DNA from 4 places in the Bacillus bruguierae genome. Region 2 is predicted to be linked to each of the others. Evidence: predicted binding sites of a transcription regulator. Region 2 holds the regulator's gene; each other region holds the start of a gene.
What was found. Region 2 encodes Rex, which represses fermentation and respiration genes when NADH is low (regulators of the CRP and FNR family bind a similar motif). Its sites were predicted from a motif close to TTGTGAAATATTTCACAA; they were not measured.
Positions count from the first base shown of each region.

Region 1 (4,179 bases), on a different contig from region 2:
TCATACACTTCTAGGAAGTTTAAACAACGCAGTAATGTACTTTTCCCTGAACCGCTTGCACCGATTAAGACAACAACTTCTTTTTCTTGTACGTGTAAATTGATGTTTTTTAACACGTTTAAAGACCCAAAGGATTTTGTAAGGTTTTGAACTTGTATCATGCATCCCCCTCCAAAGAAATGTAGATGTATAAAAATAACTTATTTTTGTTAATTAGTCATAAATCGTCAAATTCCTTTATTTTTGTTAAAAATTTTAAGGGAATATAGATTGTTGTATATAAATAGAAAACAGGAAAAATTGTTATAAAAAGTAGAGATATGAACGTTTCCGCAACATTTGTCGTTGTCTCTTTCAGAAGAAAATTATAGCAAGATATAATAAAGCTATAATATTAGAGGGAGTGTCTTTCATGAAAAAAGAGAAAAGACAACAACTAATTAAACAATTGGTGAGAGAGAATGAAATAGATACACAAGAAAAATTGGTAGAGTTGTTAGAGGAACGTGATGTATTGGTCACACAAGCAACGGTTTCTCGAGATATTCATGAATTAAATTTAGTAAAGGGAGCTTCTTCAAAAGGAGTAGCAATATATAAGGTTTTTACAGAAGAGAACCAGCGAGCAGATATACAGCTAAAGAAAAAAATAAGAGAAGTAGTTGAAAAAATCGATTATGTAGAACAACTGATTATTATTAAAACTTTGCCTGGGAATGCTCATGTTATCGGTGCTTTATTAGATTCTTTAGACTGGAAAGAAAAAATAGGATGTATATGTGGGAATGATACATGTCTTGTAATTGCGGGGTCAAAAGTAGATAGGGAGATTATAAAAGATAGATTGGGGTTGATTATGTAAATCCAAATTGAAAAAATGACAAAAAACCATTCTTTTTAGGTGGATGAGAGTATCTGGCCATGCATAGAAGCGGTCAGGGCCTTTTTCTGCCACACGTGAAGTAAAAACAAAGGGAGAAAGAAAGTAGTAGGCTCCTTTTTTCTACATAGCAGCAATCTATATGTCGAAAAATCAAAATGGATTCATATAGCTTTGTATAGAAGCGAATTGTATGTTAAAACATCAAAATATATTTATACATATAAATGAGAAGGCTGTTTCTAATGAAAATTAGAACAGTCTTTTTTAATTTATATATACAAGTTAAAAAAACGACATAAAACCTCCCTTTCTTTTTAGGTGGGACGAGAGCATCTGGCTGCGCATAGAAGCGACTTATATGTCGAAAAATTAAAATGGATTTATACATAAGGCTTAATCAGTCATCAGAAGGAGTGTCTTTATCTTCGCTAATCGGAATGGATCTGATAAAACGTCTTTGTTTTTACTAAACTTTATGCTAATACGATATAAAAAATTTTAACCTCAAATAGGAGGCAATTATACAGCTAATATGCGTGATATTTTACCTAGTTAGTTAATTATGAGATGAAATATCTTATAAAAATACAATTACATATGATTTTTAAAAAATAATTTGTGAAATATTCCACTTAACATTGTTAGCGTTTTCACAAAGAGATATGTGCATTCTGTTTATTATGTACTTGTAGACATCAAATGAATTTAAAAGGGGGTACAACAAATGAAACATCCGATACATGTTACTTCAGAAATTGGAGAATTACAAACAGTTTTATTAAAACGTCCAGGTAAAGAAGTGGAAAACTTAACGCCAGATTATTTACAACAATTATTATTTGACGATATTCCATATTTACCAATTATTCAAAAAGAACATGATTATTTTGCGCAAACATTACGCAATCGGGGTGTTGAAGTTCTTTATTTAGAAACACTAGCAGCTGAGGCGTTAGTTGATAAAAAACTTCGTGAAGAATTTGTTGATCGTATTTTAAAAGAAGGACAGGCTGACGTAAATGGTGCATATCAGAATTTAAAAGAATATTTACTTTCCTTTTCAAATGAAGAAATGGTTCAGAAAATTATGGGGGGCGTACGTAAAAACGAAATTGAAACTAGTAAAAAAACCCACCTGTATGAATTAATGGAAGATCATTATCCATTTTATTTAGATCCAATGCCAAATTTATATTTTACACGTGACCCAGCAGCTAGTATAGGTGGCGGTTTAACAATTAACAAAATGAGAGAACCAGCACGGAGACGTGAATCATTGTTTATGGAATATATCATTAAACATCATCCACGCTTTGCGAGTCACAATGTACCAGTTTGGTTAGATCGTGACTATGATTTTCCAATTGAAGGCGGCGATGAGCTTATCTTAAATGAAGAAACAATTGCGATTGGCGTATCAGCTAGATCATCGGCTAAAGCGATTGAACGATTAGCAAAAAATTTATTTAGTCGTCAAAATAAAATTAAGAAAGTACTAGCAATAGAGATTCCAAAATGTCGTGCATTTATGCATTTAGATACAGTATTTACAATGGTTGATTATGATAAATTTACAATTCATCCAGCTATTCAAGATCCAAAAGGAAATATGAATATTTATATTTTGGAAAAAGGAGAGAGTGAAGAAGTTCTCAAAATCACACATCGTACTTCTTTAACTGAGGCTTTAAAAGAAGTGTTAGGTTTGAGCGAATTGGTTCTTATTCCTTGCGGAGGAGGAGATGCGATTGCTTCTGCTCGTGAACAATGGAACGATGGATCCAATACATTAGCAATTGCACCGGGAGTAGTTGTTACATATGATCGCAACTATGTATCCAATGCTTTATTACGAGAGCATGGTATAGAGGTTGTGGAAGTATTAAGTTCGGAATTGTCTCGCGGTCGTGGGGGTCCACGTTGCATGAGTATGCCAATTGTTCGAAAAGATATCTAAGCTAAATACAAGAGAAAGTAGGGACGAATGATGATGATGACAAAACCAAACTTAAAAGGAAGAAGTTTTCTTGCTGAAAAAGATTTTACAGAGGAAGAATTTTTATATCTTATTGATTTAGCGGCAGAATTAAAAGAGAAAAAGAAAAACGGTATCCCGCATCATTATTTAGAAGGTAAAAATGTTGCCCTTTTATTTGAAAAAACTTCAACTCGTACCCGTTGTGCATTTACGGTGGCTTGTACGGATTTAGGGGCAAATCCTGAATACCTAGGTAAAAATGATATTCAGCTCGGGAAGAAAGAATCTGTTGAAGATACAGCAAAAGTGTTAGGACGTATGTTTGACGGTATTGAATTCCGTGGATTTTCACATGCAACAGTAGAATCTCTAGCGAACAACTCAGGTGTGCCAGTATGGAATGGCTTAACAGACATGTGGCATCCGACACAAACACTTGCAGATTTGTTAACAATAAAAGAGCACCTCGGAAAATTAGAGGATATTAGGCTCGTCTACGTCGGAGATGGACGTAACAATGTGGCGAATAGCTTATTAGTTGGCGGTTCGATGGTAGGAATGGAAGTACGCATTTGTACTCCAGAGTCACTATTCCCAGCACAAGAAATCATTGATACTGCTAAAAAATATAGTGATCGGGTCATGGTAACGAGCAACGTGGAAGAAGCTGTTGCCGGTGCAGATGTTATTTATACAGATGTATGGGTATCTATGGGCGAAGAAGATAAATTTGCTGAACGTATTGAACTTCTTACTCCATATCAAGTGAACATGGAAATGATTAAAAAGACCGGAAATGAAAATATGATTTTCTTACATTGTTTACCTGCATTTCATGATATAGAAACATTGTACGGAGAGGAAATATATGAAAAATATGGCATAAAAGAAATGGAGGTAAGTGACGAAGTATTCCGCAGTAAGCATTCAAAAGTATTTGATCAAGCGGAAAATAGAATGCATACAATTAAAGCGGTTATGGCAGCTACTTTAGGAAATATGGAATAAAGAAGGAGGAGATTCCTCCTTCTTTATCCCTCTATTGATAGAAGTTTCACTTTATCCCGCATTAACGGGCAGTAAGATCCCTATCTCAAGATTGAGAGGGAAGCAAAGAAGATAGGTGGGGGATAACTGCCCGTAAAAGCCCGATTGGTTCAACTAACCATCAGTGGGGGATGAAGAAAACCCCCACTGATGGAAGTTTCACTTTATTCCTATCTGATAAAAGAGAGGTGAGTGTAATGGGTGAAGAAAAGAAATTAGGACTGTTTACTTTGACCGCCCTTGTTGTAGGCTCTATGATCGGAGGCGGAGC
Region 1 is NZ_JBAWSX010000007.1:134,075-138,253, reverse strand. Features, by position in the region: gene WAZ07_RS13705 (amino acid ABC transporter ATP-binding protein) at 1-161, opposite strand, end outside; gene argR (arginine repressor) at 413-862, shown strand; gene arcA (arginine deiminase) at 1,608-2,840, shown strand; gene argF (ornithine carbamoyltransferase) at 2,871-3,869, shown strand; gene arcD (arginine-ornithine antiporter) at 4,106-4,179, shown strand, end outside.
Region 1: a site for Rex is predicted at 1,500-1,517, ahead of arcA (arginine deiminase). Genes of this name have one in related genera too.

Region 2 (4,179 bases):
CACCAGCTGTTACGTTCTTTAAACCTTCACGAATCATTGCTTGCGCTAATACAGTTGCAGTTGTCGTTCCATCACCAGCTACATCATTTGTTTTGCTAGCAACTTCTGCAACTAGTTTTGCACCCATATTTTCAAATGCATCTTCTAATTCGATTTCTTTTGCAATTGTTACGCCGTCATTTGTAATAAGCGGAGAACCGAATTTTTTCTCAAGTACAACGTTGCGACCTTTTGGTCCAAGCGTAACTTTTACTGCGTTTGCAAGAGTGTCGACACCGCGAAGCATCGAACGACGTGCTTCTTCACTAAATTTAATATCTTTTGCCATAATATTTGACCCCCTTGAATTTTTAAAGATTTATATAATTAACCGATAATTGCTAAAATGTCGCTTTCACGTAAAATTAAGTATTCTGTACCTTCGTATTTCACTTCAGTACCTGCATATTTTGAGAAGATGATACGATCTCCTGTAGCTACATCTAAAGCAACACGCTCACCATTTTCAAGCACACGACCAGTACCAACTGCCACTACTTTACCTTCTTGTGGTTTTTCTTTTGCAGTGTCTGGTAGTACGATACCACTTGCTGTTTTTTCTTCTGCTTGAACAAGTTCAATTATAACGCGATCACCTAATGGCTTTAGCATGAACAACAACCTCCTCAATTTATTATGTAAATTTTATGTTTATTAGCACTCTAATACCTTGAGTGCTAACACACTTATTATAATAAAGAATCTCATTTTCTTTTGCAAGTGAAAAAATCGTAATTTTTCGGAAAACTATTCCACCCCCTCCCCAACTTGTTTAAAAACTTTTATGATTTACTTAATAATTACATAAGGGAAAACTGCAAAAAATCCATTTTTAGATTCCGTCGTTTTTTCATCTTCTCCTATGTTACAATAAGAAAGATGCCATAATTTGTTTTCTCTATGGATAGGGCATTTTCCTTTTTCTTTACAAAAAATTCAAAAAGGAGTTACGAAATTGAAGAGACAATATTGGTGGGTTATTGTTACATATATTTTGATGCAACTATCAGGGATAATTGGAGGATGGATCCTTCTAAAAAGCGGAGTATACAATAATGGACATCGGACCTTTGAACAAAAAGTTCAACTGGCAACTGCACACTGGGGACTGATTAGCTTCTTTATTGCTCTTATCATTATCCTTATGTTACTACGCAATGATACACAATCAGAAAAATGGGAGCGTGGAAAAACAAATATTCTTGCTACGATAGGATGGATTATTTTAGGAGTTTTTCTTGCTTTATTCGCCCAAGTAATTGCCGGCACAATTGAAACACAAGTTTTTAAAATTAAAGCTGAATCAGAAAATACACAAAACATTATCGAAATTATAAAAGCTGCTCCATTATTTATGATTGTTTCATCTATATTCGCTCCCATTCTTGAGGAAATTGTATTTAGAAAAATTCTATTTGGAACACTATATAAACGATATAACTTCTTTATCGCAGCGATCGTGAGCTCGCTTATATTTGCTCTCATTCATTTTGACCCTACACATTTATTAGTGTATATTTCCATGGGGCTTGTTTTTTCATTTTTATACGTACAAACAAAACGAATTATTGTCCCAATTATGGCTCATGTTATGATGAATACAAACGTTATGTTAATTACATTTGTACTTCGTCCATATCTAGAAAAAGCTGAAAAATTGCAAGGATTCATCGGAGGATTTTAAACATGCGAAATTCACCATTTGTTATGGCAACTTTGTATTTTCTTCTAGGGTGTATTTTTACATACTTAGCAATTACAAGTGTTCAAGATACAATTTGGAACTTTTACACACTATTGCTTGCCGTAATGGCAACGATTGATTTTAATTTTGCACTTCGCCTTCTTTTTTCTAAACCGAAAAAAGATAGTAAGAAGAAATAATAAAAACGCAGGAAATTCCTGCGTTTTTATTGTGGATAATTTTTCAAAAAGTACACGAGCGTTTGTAATTCTACTGCTAAATCAATATGATGAATTCGAATATGTTCTAATATGTTTAATCTAGCAGGTGTAAAGTTTAAAACACCTTGTATGCTCGTATGCGATAAGCGATCTGCTACAGATTGTGCAACAGAAGCAGGCACTGTTAATATTGCCACTTTTATATCATCTGATAATCTCTCTTCTAATTCATCCAGATGATATACTGGAATCCCTCCGATTTCTTTCCCAACTTTCTCTTCATCAACGTCAAATGCCATCTCAATTTTTGTATTATTATTTTTTGTAAAATTGTAATGTAAGAAAGCCGTACCTAAGTTACCTACCCCAATTAATGCTACGCGTGTTACATCATCTTGATCAAGTGTTTCGCGGAAAAACGACAATAAATAATTCACATTATAACCATATCCCTTTTTCCCTAATGCCCCAAAGTATGAAAAATCTCGTCGAATCGTCGCTGAATCTACTTTCACCGCTTCACTTAATTCTGCAGATGATACGCGTTGCTTACCAGATAACGATAAGTTTTGGATAAATCGATAGTATAGAGGCAATCTTTTGGCAGTCGCCTGCGGAATTTTAGGCTGCTCCATGCAACCCCCTCCTCTCTTCCTATCTGTTCAAGTGATTGAAACATATACAGAAGTTTAGCATTGAAACTTTTCCTTGTATAATAGAGAGAGAATTTCTCTATTTATGTTCAACTATACACTATTTTTAGTATGATTGAGAAATATAATCATGGCAAAGTTAAGAAATTATTTGAGGTGAAAACATTGATTTTACTACAAGTGAATAACCTTTCCAAGCTGTATGCGGCTGAAGTCATTCTTTCAAACATTAAGTTAGAAGTACAGACGCGTGATCGCATTGCACTTGTCGGGCGTAACGGCGCTGGAAAGTCTACATTATTAAAGATTATTGCAGGAGAATTATCCCATGACGGCGGAGAAATTATAAAACCGAAAGATGTATCTATCGGTTACTTAGCACAGCATACTGGTCTTGAAACATCGTTAACGATTTGGGATGAAATGCTAACAGTATTCCTCCACTTACAGCGCATGGAGAAAGAACTCCGCAGGTTAGAACAAGAAATGGGAAAAGAAGAAAATTTCACAAATGAAACTATTTACGAAAAACTATTAGCAGAGTATGATCGCCTACAATTAGATTATAAAAATGAAGGCGGCTATCAATACGAAGCTGATATTCGCTCTGTTTTAGGTGGACTTGGTTTTCCTTCAGAAACACACGAAGCGACAATCTCCACATTAAGCGGCGGACAAAAAACTCGTTTAGCTCTTGGTAAGTTATTATTAACAAAACCAGATTTACTTATTTTAGATGAGCCAACCAACCATTTAGATATCGATACATTAACGTGGCTGGAGCAATATTTACAAGGTTATCCTGGTGCTATTTTAATCGTTTCACACGATCGATACTTTCTAGATAGACTTGTAACGCAAGTATATGAAATTTCTAATAAACAAAGTCGAAAGTACACAGGAAACTACAGTAAATACTTAGAACTTAAAGCGGCGCTATATGAACAAGAAATAAAACGTTACGAGAAACAGCAAGAAGAAGTAACAAAATTACAAGACTTTATCCAAAAAAATATTACTCGTGCTTCCACAACAAAACGGGCGCAAAGCCGCCGAAAACAATTAGATCGTATGGAACTTATGGAAAAACCAATCGGTGATACAAAATCTGCTTCTTTCCACTTTGATATCGATAAACAAAGCGGTAATGATGTATTACAAGTAAAAGATGTTACCATTGGTTATAATAACGAGCCAATTATTCAAAACATTCATTTCCAATTAACAAGAGGCGATAGTGTTGCACTTGTTGGCCCAAACGGAATTGGAAAATCTACTTTATTAAAATCTCTTGTGGATAAACTTCGTCCTTTAAACGGTAATATTTCGTTTGGTTCCAACGTTTCTATCGGATATTATGACCAAGAACAAGCAAACTTAACATCATCAAAACGTGTATTAGACGAGCTTTGGGATGATTACCCGATGCAACCAGAAAAAGAAATTCGCACAGTACTTGGAAACTTTTTATTTTCTGGTGACGATGTTCTAAAGCCTGTTTCTTCTTTAAGCGGTGGACAAAAAGCACGTTTAGCTCTTGCAAAACTTATGATGAAAAAATCAAACGTACTTATTTTAGATG
Region 2 is NZ_JBAWSX010000032.1:6,216-10,394, forward strand. Features, by position in the region: gene groL (chaperonin GroEL) at 1-328, opposite strand, end outside; gene groES (co-chaperone GroES) at 367-651, opposite strand; gene WAZ07_RS25845 (CPBP family intramembrane glutamic endopeptidase) at 995-1,723, shown strand; gene WAZ07_RS25850 (YdiK family protein) at 1,726-1,923, shown strand; gene WAZ07_RS25855 (redox-sensing transcriptional repressor Rex) at 1,950-2,579, opposite strand; gene WAZ07_RS25860 (ABC transporter ATP-binding protein) at 2,763-4,179, shown strand, end outside.

Region 3 (4,179 bases), on a different contig from region 2:
TCTTTTCCATGAGAGAAGTAGCGTACAACATCATTCTGATCAATGTACGTAATATCCACAGGCAAGTGGTTCAACATCATATCTAGTTGTTTTAAAGATAGTATACCTGTTTCTAAACGTATGAATCCTTCAGACATAGCCTGCTCTTGCACCGCTTTTCTTTCAGGTTTCCATATACTCGCAGGACCTGTTAAGCAATAGCCAATTTCATCACTTTCATGAGCGATTTTAACCCATTCATCTTCCGTAAGAGTTTGAAGTGCCATTGGAAACAAAATATTTTCCTCTTTAAAAATCATTTCAGTTACCTCATGGATGACAAAGTAAACGCCGTCTAAGACAGTCTTTTTATCTCCGTTATAGTTTGTTAATGCTTGTTTTACATCTTTAATGGCGTTACGAATGACATCATCGATTCCCCACATTACTTGTGTTGGGCCGTAAATTCCGTATTTTTCTAAATAGGGGAAAAGCAGATTTTCTTTACGGCTGTAGTGTTTATCCACATCCAGCAACAGATTTAAATCTTCGATTAGTTTATAAACGTTTTCTTCACTATCTTCTTTCTCGAAACGTTCGTAGTGAAGTTGAAGTTTGAAGTTAACAAGCTTATCAATTTTTTTGTTTTCAAGCTTAAATGTATGAACTGGATGCCCAGCTTGATCTTCGGGTTTATCGGATCGATGGATTTCTTCAATGGAACCCTTAAAAATAGCTGTATGCACCGAGCATAAACGTTGTACTTCTTCCACTGGAATTCCTTCTTCTTCCATGAGTGCCTGTTCAAGTTTTGAAATTTCCGCGACGGTAATATTCCCGACTGCTTCTTCAAATTGTGCCTTTACTTCTTCCACACTTTTTCCATTATGAAGATTTTTAATAATTTCCTTTAAGATAGCCTGTCTTTCAAATTGATTCATACTTTCTTGTTCACGATTATTAATTATTTCACTCATAAGGATCCTCCTCTATTCTTTCATGTTAAATCCATTATTTTTAAAAGTTTTTTTAACGATATCGAAAGAAATTCCCTTCATCCGGCATCCATTTGGAATAGTCATCACACGGCCGACCGTGTGCAGCATGCCGGGTTTCGTTATATCTTCAAAGCCTAGCTCTTTTAAGATAGGGATGATTTCAGGGTATTTGTTAGCCAAATCGCAAACGGTTTGACTAAAATCAATCATCTTTGTCATCACTCTCACCTCGGAAATAAGTGATATTAATTCTCAAAAACAATGTAACATAAAGAGAATGAATAAGAAGTGAGGAAAATCACACGTGTGATTTTTGAAAATTTGAAGGAAAAACTAGGGAACGTTAGGGGAGTACGTTGCGTAAAAAGAAGTACAAGAGGCCGTGATAAAAAGAAATTTTGTACCTACTCAGTCACTCTATGAAAAACCGATAGAAAAGCATTTTTTTAAGTGGTCGAGAGGGACTGGTTATGTATAGTAGCGGTCAGGGCCTTTTCCTGCCACGCACAAAGTTTGAAAACAAAGAAAGGCAGCGAGGTGTAGGTCCATTTTTATCTCGCTATTTGTGGGCAGTAATACTCCCACCTCAAAATTTGGCGAAAGCATTGTCCAGCTCCAGTGGCTAGAATGTTCGGTGGCTTCGCTTCTTCCTACGAGGTAAAAAACACCTCTACGTCAGAAGCTCCATCCCCCTCACATTCTGGACGAGCCACTTCCGCTTTTCTTAAGAAGTTAGGTGGGGGATAAACCACATGTAAAAGCTTGATTGGTAAGGGCTGATTAAAGTTTCATGCGTGATGTATCTCACAACATGAATTCTTATATAACTTTACAATGAGGATATAAGTCGATAGGAGGGTTTAATCTTGATTAATCGTGATTTTAACAAAAATCCATTTATTGTAATATGGGAGTTGACAAGAGCATGCCAATTAAAATGTCTTCATTGTCGCGCGGAAGCTCAGTATCATCGTCATCCTCTTGAGCTAACATTTGAAGAAGGTAAAAAACTAATTGATGATATATATGAAATGGATAATCCGATGCTTGTTTTTACCGGCGGTGATCCGTTAATGCGTCCGGATGTATATGATATTGCGGATTATGCGATAAAAAAAGGTGTTCGGGTATCTATGACACCAAGTGCTACTCCAAACGTTACGAAAGAAACAATTCAAAAAGCAAAAGAAGTAGGGCTTGCTAGATGGGCATTTAGTTTAGATGGGCCAACAGCTGAAATACATGATCATTTTAGGGGGACAGAGGGGTCATTTGAATTAACAATGAATGCGATTCGTTATTTGCATGAATTGGAAATTCCTATTCAAATTAATACTGTTGTTTCTAATTATAATGTGAATGTACTTGAAGATATGGCGAAATTAGTAGAGGAATTAGAGTGTGTGCTTTGGAGTGTATTTTTCTTAGTTCCAACGGGGCGCGGCAAGGAAACAGATATGATTTCACCAGCCGGGCATGAAAGAGTATTCCAATGGCTATATCAATTAAGTAAAAAGGTTTCTTTTGATATTAAAACAACGGCTGCTCAGCACTACAGACGTGTTGTTATTCAACAAAAAATGAGAGAGAATAAAACAACAGATCAGGCTATTCAATATCAGCATGTATTGATGAATGGAATGACGGGGCAGATTGATGGACTTGGACGTGCTCCAAAAGGGGTAAATGATGGAAACGGTTTTGTATTTATCTCTCATATTGGAGATGTATATCCAAGTGGGTTATTACCTATCAAAGCCGGGAATGTTCGAACAACACCACTAGCTGATATTTATCGAAACTCTTCCATCTTCCAAGACTTGCGTAACCCAGACAAGTATAAAGGAAAGTGTGGGGTTTGTGAGTTCCGATATGTTTGCGGAGGATCTCGCTCTAGAGCTTTTGCCATGACTGGAGATTACATGGAAAGTGAACCTTTCTGTGTATACATCCCAAAAGCATTACGAAAACAGAAACAAAACGTATAAAAATGACATTGTTGATAAAAGACTTTGGGTGAGGGTGTTAAAAGAATGAAGTTAATTATTCCAAAGCAGCATGGGGCATGGGGAATGCTGCTTATTCCATTTGTACTGGGTGTTTTAATTGGTAAAGGGACATGGTATCATATACCGCTCTTTTTGGCATGGTTGTTTGTGTACTTAGCTACGTATCCGTTATTAATGTACGTAAAACAACCACGAAAGAAGTATTATTTACATTCTTTCTTTATTTATTTTAGTGTGGCTTGTGTGTGTGCGATCATTGCTCTTATATATGAATGGCGTATTGTGTTCTTTTCCATTATTATGCTCCCATGTTTTTTCATAAATATTTACTTTTCTCGCCAAAAAAACGAACGAGCTTTACTAAATGACATGTGTGCTATTATTTTGTTTTGTATAGGGGGAATAATTAGTTATTATTTCACAATGAAAACAGTTGATGAGAAGATATGGGTTGTTGCAACTATATCATTTTTATATTTTATGGGAAGTACGTTTTATGTGAAGACGATGATTCGTGAGAAAAAGAATCCAACGTATCGCTTTGTTTCATGGGGGTATCATTCTTTACTTGTGATTGCGACTTTAATTGTATCACCGTGGTTTACCATTGCCTTTATACCAAGTTTGATACGATCTATATTCCTTTATGGTAGAAATATTTCGATTCTACAAGTGGGTATTTTAGAGAGTATAAATTCTATTTACTTTTTTGTTTCAGTAGTATTGTTAGCCAGAGCATTACTGTAATAATTATTACAGTAAGTTTGTGGGTGTTTAGTAATATTTTGATAAGGAAACTGACTCAAATATATAAATACAAATTAAAAAATCGACATAAAAGCCCTCTTTTTTTAGGTAGGCGAGAGCATCTGGCCATGCATAGAAACGGTCAGGGCCTTTTCCTACCACATGCCAGGTTTAAAACAAAAGGAGAAAGCAAGTAGCAGTCATGTTGTATTTTGCGTAACGGCGACTTATAAAGAAAAGCGGAAGCCGCTGGAGCTAGACAAAAATGTCGAAAAATTAAAATGGATATATATATAGATTCTGAAAGGACTGTATAAATAATGACTTTCTATCAAACGTTAACGCCATATTATGATGAAATTTTTCCTGCAAATGAGAAACAAATGAATTTTATAGTCTCTTATTTACAAAAAGGTAGCTCTATATTGGATGTGGGCGCAGGAACA
Region 3 is NZ_JBAWSX010000002.1:369,487-373,665, forward strand. Features, by position in the region: gene WAZ07_RS06045 (DUF438 domain-containing protein) at 1-956, opposite strand, end outside; gene WAZ07_RS06050 (DUF1858 domain-containing protein) at 969-1,196, opposite strand; gene WAZ07_RS06055 (TIGR04053 family radical SAM/SPASM domain-containing protein) at 1,844-2,965, shown strand; gene WAZ07_RS06060 (YwiC-like family protein) at 3,011-3,733, shown strand; gene WAZ07_RS06065 (class I SAM-dependent methyltransferase) at 4,054-4,179, shown strand, end outside.
Region 3: a site for Rex is predicted at 1,770-1,787, ahead of WAZ07_RS06055 (TIGR04053 family radical SAM/SPASM domain-containing protein). Genes of this name have one in related genera too.

Region 4 (4,179 bases), on a different contig from region 2:
ATTATTAATACAGGTTCAGCTGGTGGATTCCATCATTCTTTAAACGTAGGCGATGTTGTCATTTCAACAGAAGTTCGTCATCATGACGTAGATGTAACAGCATTTAACTATGAATACGGTCAAGTACCAGGAATGCCAGCAGGATTTCCAGCAGATGAAGAACTTGTTGCATTAGCTGAAAAATGTATGCAAACAGCAGACGGAATTCAAGTTGTTAAAGGTATGATTGCAACAGGAGATTCTTTCATGAGCGATCCAAACCGCGTTTCATTTATTCGTGAGAAGTTTACTGATCTGTATGCAGTAGAAATGGAAGCTGCGGCAGTTGCACAAGTATGTTATCAATATAAAGTGCCATTTGTTATCATTCGTGCACTTTCTGATATTGCTGGTAAAGAATCAGATGTTTCGTTTGAACAGTTTTTAGATCAAGCAGCTCTTCATTCTACAAACTTTATTGTAAAAGTATTAGAAGAGTTACAATAATGTAGCAAAAAGGCAACTGTTTCATATATAGAAACTACATACAGTTGCCTTTTCTTTTGAGGGGTTAGGTAAGGAGGAAATACGATGAAAGTGTATCACAGTGTTCATGACCTAATCGGACATACACCGCTCGTTGAGATTACGCGCTTTTTACTTCCAGAAGGTGTTCGAATTTTTGCAAAGCTTGAATTTTTCAATCCAGGCGGAAGTGTGAAAGATCGGTTAGGTCGAGAATTAATTGAGGATGCTCTTACGAAAGGGCTTGTAAAGCCAGGGGGAACCATTATTGAACCGACAGCTGGCAATACAGGAATCGGACTGGCACTGGCAGCACTTGAGCATGATTTACATGTTATCGTTTGCGTTCCGGAAAAATTTAGTATTGAAAAACAAGAACTTATGAAAGCTCTTGGTGCAACAATTGTTCATACACCAACGTCACAAGGGATGACAGGTGCTATTGAAAAAGCAGCAGAACTTCTGAAAGAAATTCCAAATTCGTATTCTCCATGTCAATTTGCAAATGAAGCAAATCCACGTGCATATTATAAAACGTTAGGGCCTGAACTGTGGGAGGCACTAGATGGACATATTGATATATTTGTCGCTGGTGCTGGTACCGGTGGAACATTTATGGGAACGGCATCATATTTGAAAGAGCAAAATCAACAAATTAAAACAGTAATTGTTGAACCAGAAGGCTCTATTTTAAATGGGGGCGAAGCCGGTTCTCATGAGACAGAAGGAATTGGGCTTGAGTTTATACCACCATTTCTTAATCCAACATATTTTGATGCCATTCATACGATTTCGGATCGTGATGCGTTTTCAAGCGTTAAACACCTGGCGCAAAAAGAAGGGCTCCTCGTTGGCAGTTCTTCGGGGGCAGTACTTCATGCAAGCTTATTAGAAGCTGAGAAAGCAAAGCCAGGAACAAATATTGTAACCATTTTTCCAGATAGCAGCGAACGCTATTTGAGTAAGCATATATACAAAGGATGGGAATAAAATGAGAACAAAAACAAAGTTAATTCATGGTATTCATATCGGAGAACCTTCAACTGGATCTGTAACAGTACCGATTTATCAAACGAGTACGTACAAACAAGAAGGTGTAGGAAATCATAAAGGGTATGAATATTCACGTACAGGAAATCCAACTCGTTCAGCTCTTGAAGAAACAATTGCTGTTCTTGAAAATGGCCATGCGGGTTTTGCTTTTGGATCAGGTATGGCAGCAATTACAGCAGTAATGATGCTTTTCTCTAAAGGAGATCACGTTGTTTTAACAGATGATGTGTACGGCGGAACGTACCGCGTAATGGCAAAAGTATTGAATCGCTTTGGGATTGAACATACATTTGCTGATACAACAAACTTAGAAGAAGTAAAAGCAGCGATTCTTCCAAATACAAAAGCGATTTATGTTGAGACACCGACGAACCCGCTATTAAAAATTACGGATATTAAACAAATTGCAGCACTTGCTAAAGAACGAGGCTTATTAACAATTGTCGACAATACATTTATGACACCGTATTGGCAAACGCCAATCTCTCTTGGTGCAGATATTGTCCTTCATAGTGCAACAAAATATTTAGGCGGTCATAGTGATGTTGTTGCGGGTGTAGTAGCTGTAAATAACGAAGAGTTAGCAGAAGATCTTCACTTTGTACAAAACTCAACAGGTGGTATTTTAGGACCGCAAGATAGCTTTTTATTACTACGTGGTTTAAAAACATTAGGAGTGCGCATGGAAGAGCATGAAGCAAATGCTCGTGCAATTGCTGAGTTTTTACAAAATCATCCGAAAGTAAATAAAGTGTATTATCCAGGACTTAGCACTCATCATAACCATAACTTGGCAGCAAAACAAGCAAATGGCTTCGGTGCAATTATTTCATTTGATGTAGATAGTCAAGAAACATTAAACACTATTCTTGAAAAGGTACAATATTTTACACTTGCTGAAAGTTTAGGAGCAGTAGAAAGCTTAATTTCTATTCCTTCGCAAATGACACATGCTTCTATTCCAGCAGAGCGCCGTGCGGAACTAGGAATTACAGATACATTAATTCGTATTTCAGTTGGCATTGAAGATGGAGAAGATTTAGTTGAAGATTTAGCACGAGCGTTAGCATAAGGGAATAAGCACTATATGTATATAAATTAAAAAACGACATAAAAACCTCTTTCTTTTTTAGGGGAGGACGAGAGCATCTGGCCGTGGATAGGAGCGGTCAGGGCCTTTTCCTACCACATGCCATGGTTTAAAACAAAAGAAGCAAGCTAGTAGCGGTCGTTTATTCTATCTTAAATTTGTGAAACTTTTCACAAATTAGACACACACATATATAAATATCTAGTGTATAGTAAAAACATAAAGCGAGATGCTTCACACATAATTATGTGAAACATTTCACAAATAATAAAATTCATGTAGAAAAGGTAGTTCTATTTTTTTAAGCTAATAGGGACATATTTAGACCCCTAGGGACTTTATGAGTCCAACAGCAGAATAGGAGGAAATTACATGGTAGTCAAAGAGAAAATTGTAAATGAAGCGCAAGAAGTTACAGGCATGATTGAGACGTTAGTAAAGAAAGGTCAAAAAGCTTTACAAGCATTAGAAGGTTTTACACAGGAACAAATTGATAAAATTGTACATGAAATGGCACTTGCGGGTGTGGATCAACATATGCCGCTTGCAAAAATGGCTGTTGAAGAAACGGGCCGCGGTGTGTATGAGGATAAATGTATTAAAAATATTTTCGCAACTGAATATATTTGGAATAGTATAAAAAATGATAAAACAGTGGGAGTTATTCGTGAGGATCCACATGAGGAAGTAATAGAAATTGCAGAGCCGGTTGGTGTAGTTGCTGGGGTAACGCCAGTAACAAATCCAACATCAACAACAATGTTTAAAGCAATCATTGCGATGAAAACGAGAAACCCAATTATTTTTGCATTCCACCCTTCAGCACAGCAATGTTCTATCGCAGCTGCAAAAACAGTGCGCGATGCTGCAGTGAAAGCTGGTGCACCAGAGAACTGTATTCAATGGATTGAAAAGCCTTCTGTTGAGGCAACAAAACAATTAATGAATCATGAAGGTGTAGCGCTTGTTTTAGCAACTGGAGGAGCAGGAATGGTGAAATCAGCATATTCTACTGGTAAACCAGCCCTAGGGGTAGGCCCAGGTAACGTTCCATGCTATATGGAAAAATCAGCGAACGTGAAACGTGCTGTAAATGATGTGATTTTATCGAAAACGTTTGATAACGGTATGATTTGTGCTTCTGAACAAGCGATTATTGTGGACAAAGAAATCTATAATGATGTGAAACAAGAAATGATCGCAAATAATTGTTACTTTGTGACAGAAGAGGAACGAAAAAAATTAGAAAAGCTTGTTATTAATGAGAATACATGTGCAGTAAATAGTGATATTGTTGGGAAATCCGCACATTACATTGCAGCATTAGCAGGGATTACAGTGCCTGAAGACACAAAGATGCTTGTAGCTGAAATTAAAGGAGTCGGTGCAGCTTATCCGTTATCTCGTGAAAAATTAAGTCCAGTATTAGCTTGTATAAAAGCGAGTTCATTAGAAGATGGATTACAGCATTGTGAAAATATGTTAGAGCTTGGCGGATTAGGGCATTCTGCTGTAATTCATTCTACAAATAA
Region 4 is NZ_JBAWSX010000001.1:490,142-494,320, forward strand. Features, by position in the region: gene mtnN (5'-methylthioadenosine/S-adenosylhomocysteine nucleosidase) at 1-486, shown strand, start outside; gene WAZ07_RS02420 (O-acetylserine dependent cystathionine beta-synthase) at 571-1,494, shown strand; gene WAZ07_RS02425 (bifunctional cystathionine gamma-lyase/homocysteine desulfhydrase) at 1,496-2,629, shown strand; gene adhE (bifunctional acetaldehyde-CoA/alcohol dehydrogenase) at 3,020-4,179, shown strand, end outside.
Region 4: a site for Rex is predicted at 2,894-2,911, ahead of adhE (bifunctional acetaldehyde-CoA/alcohol dehydrogenase). Genes of this name have one in related genera too.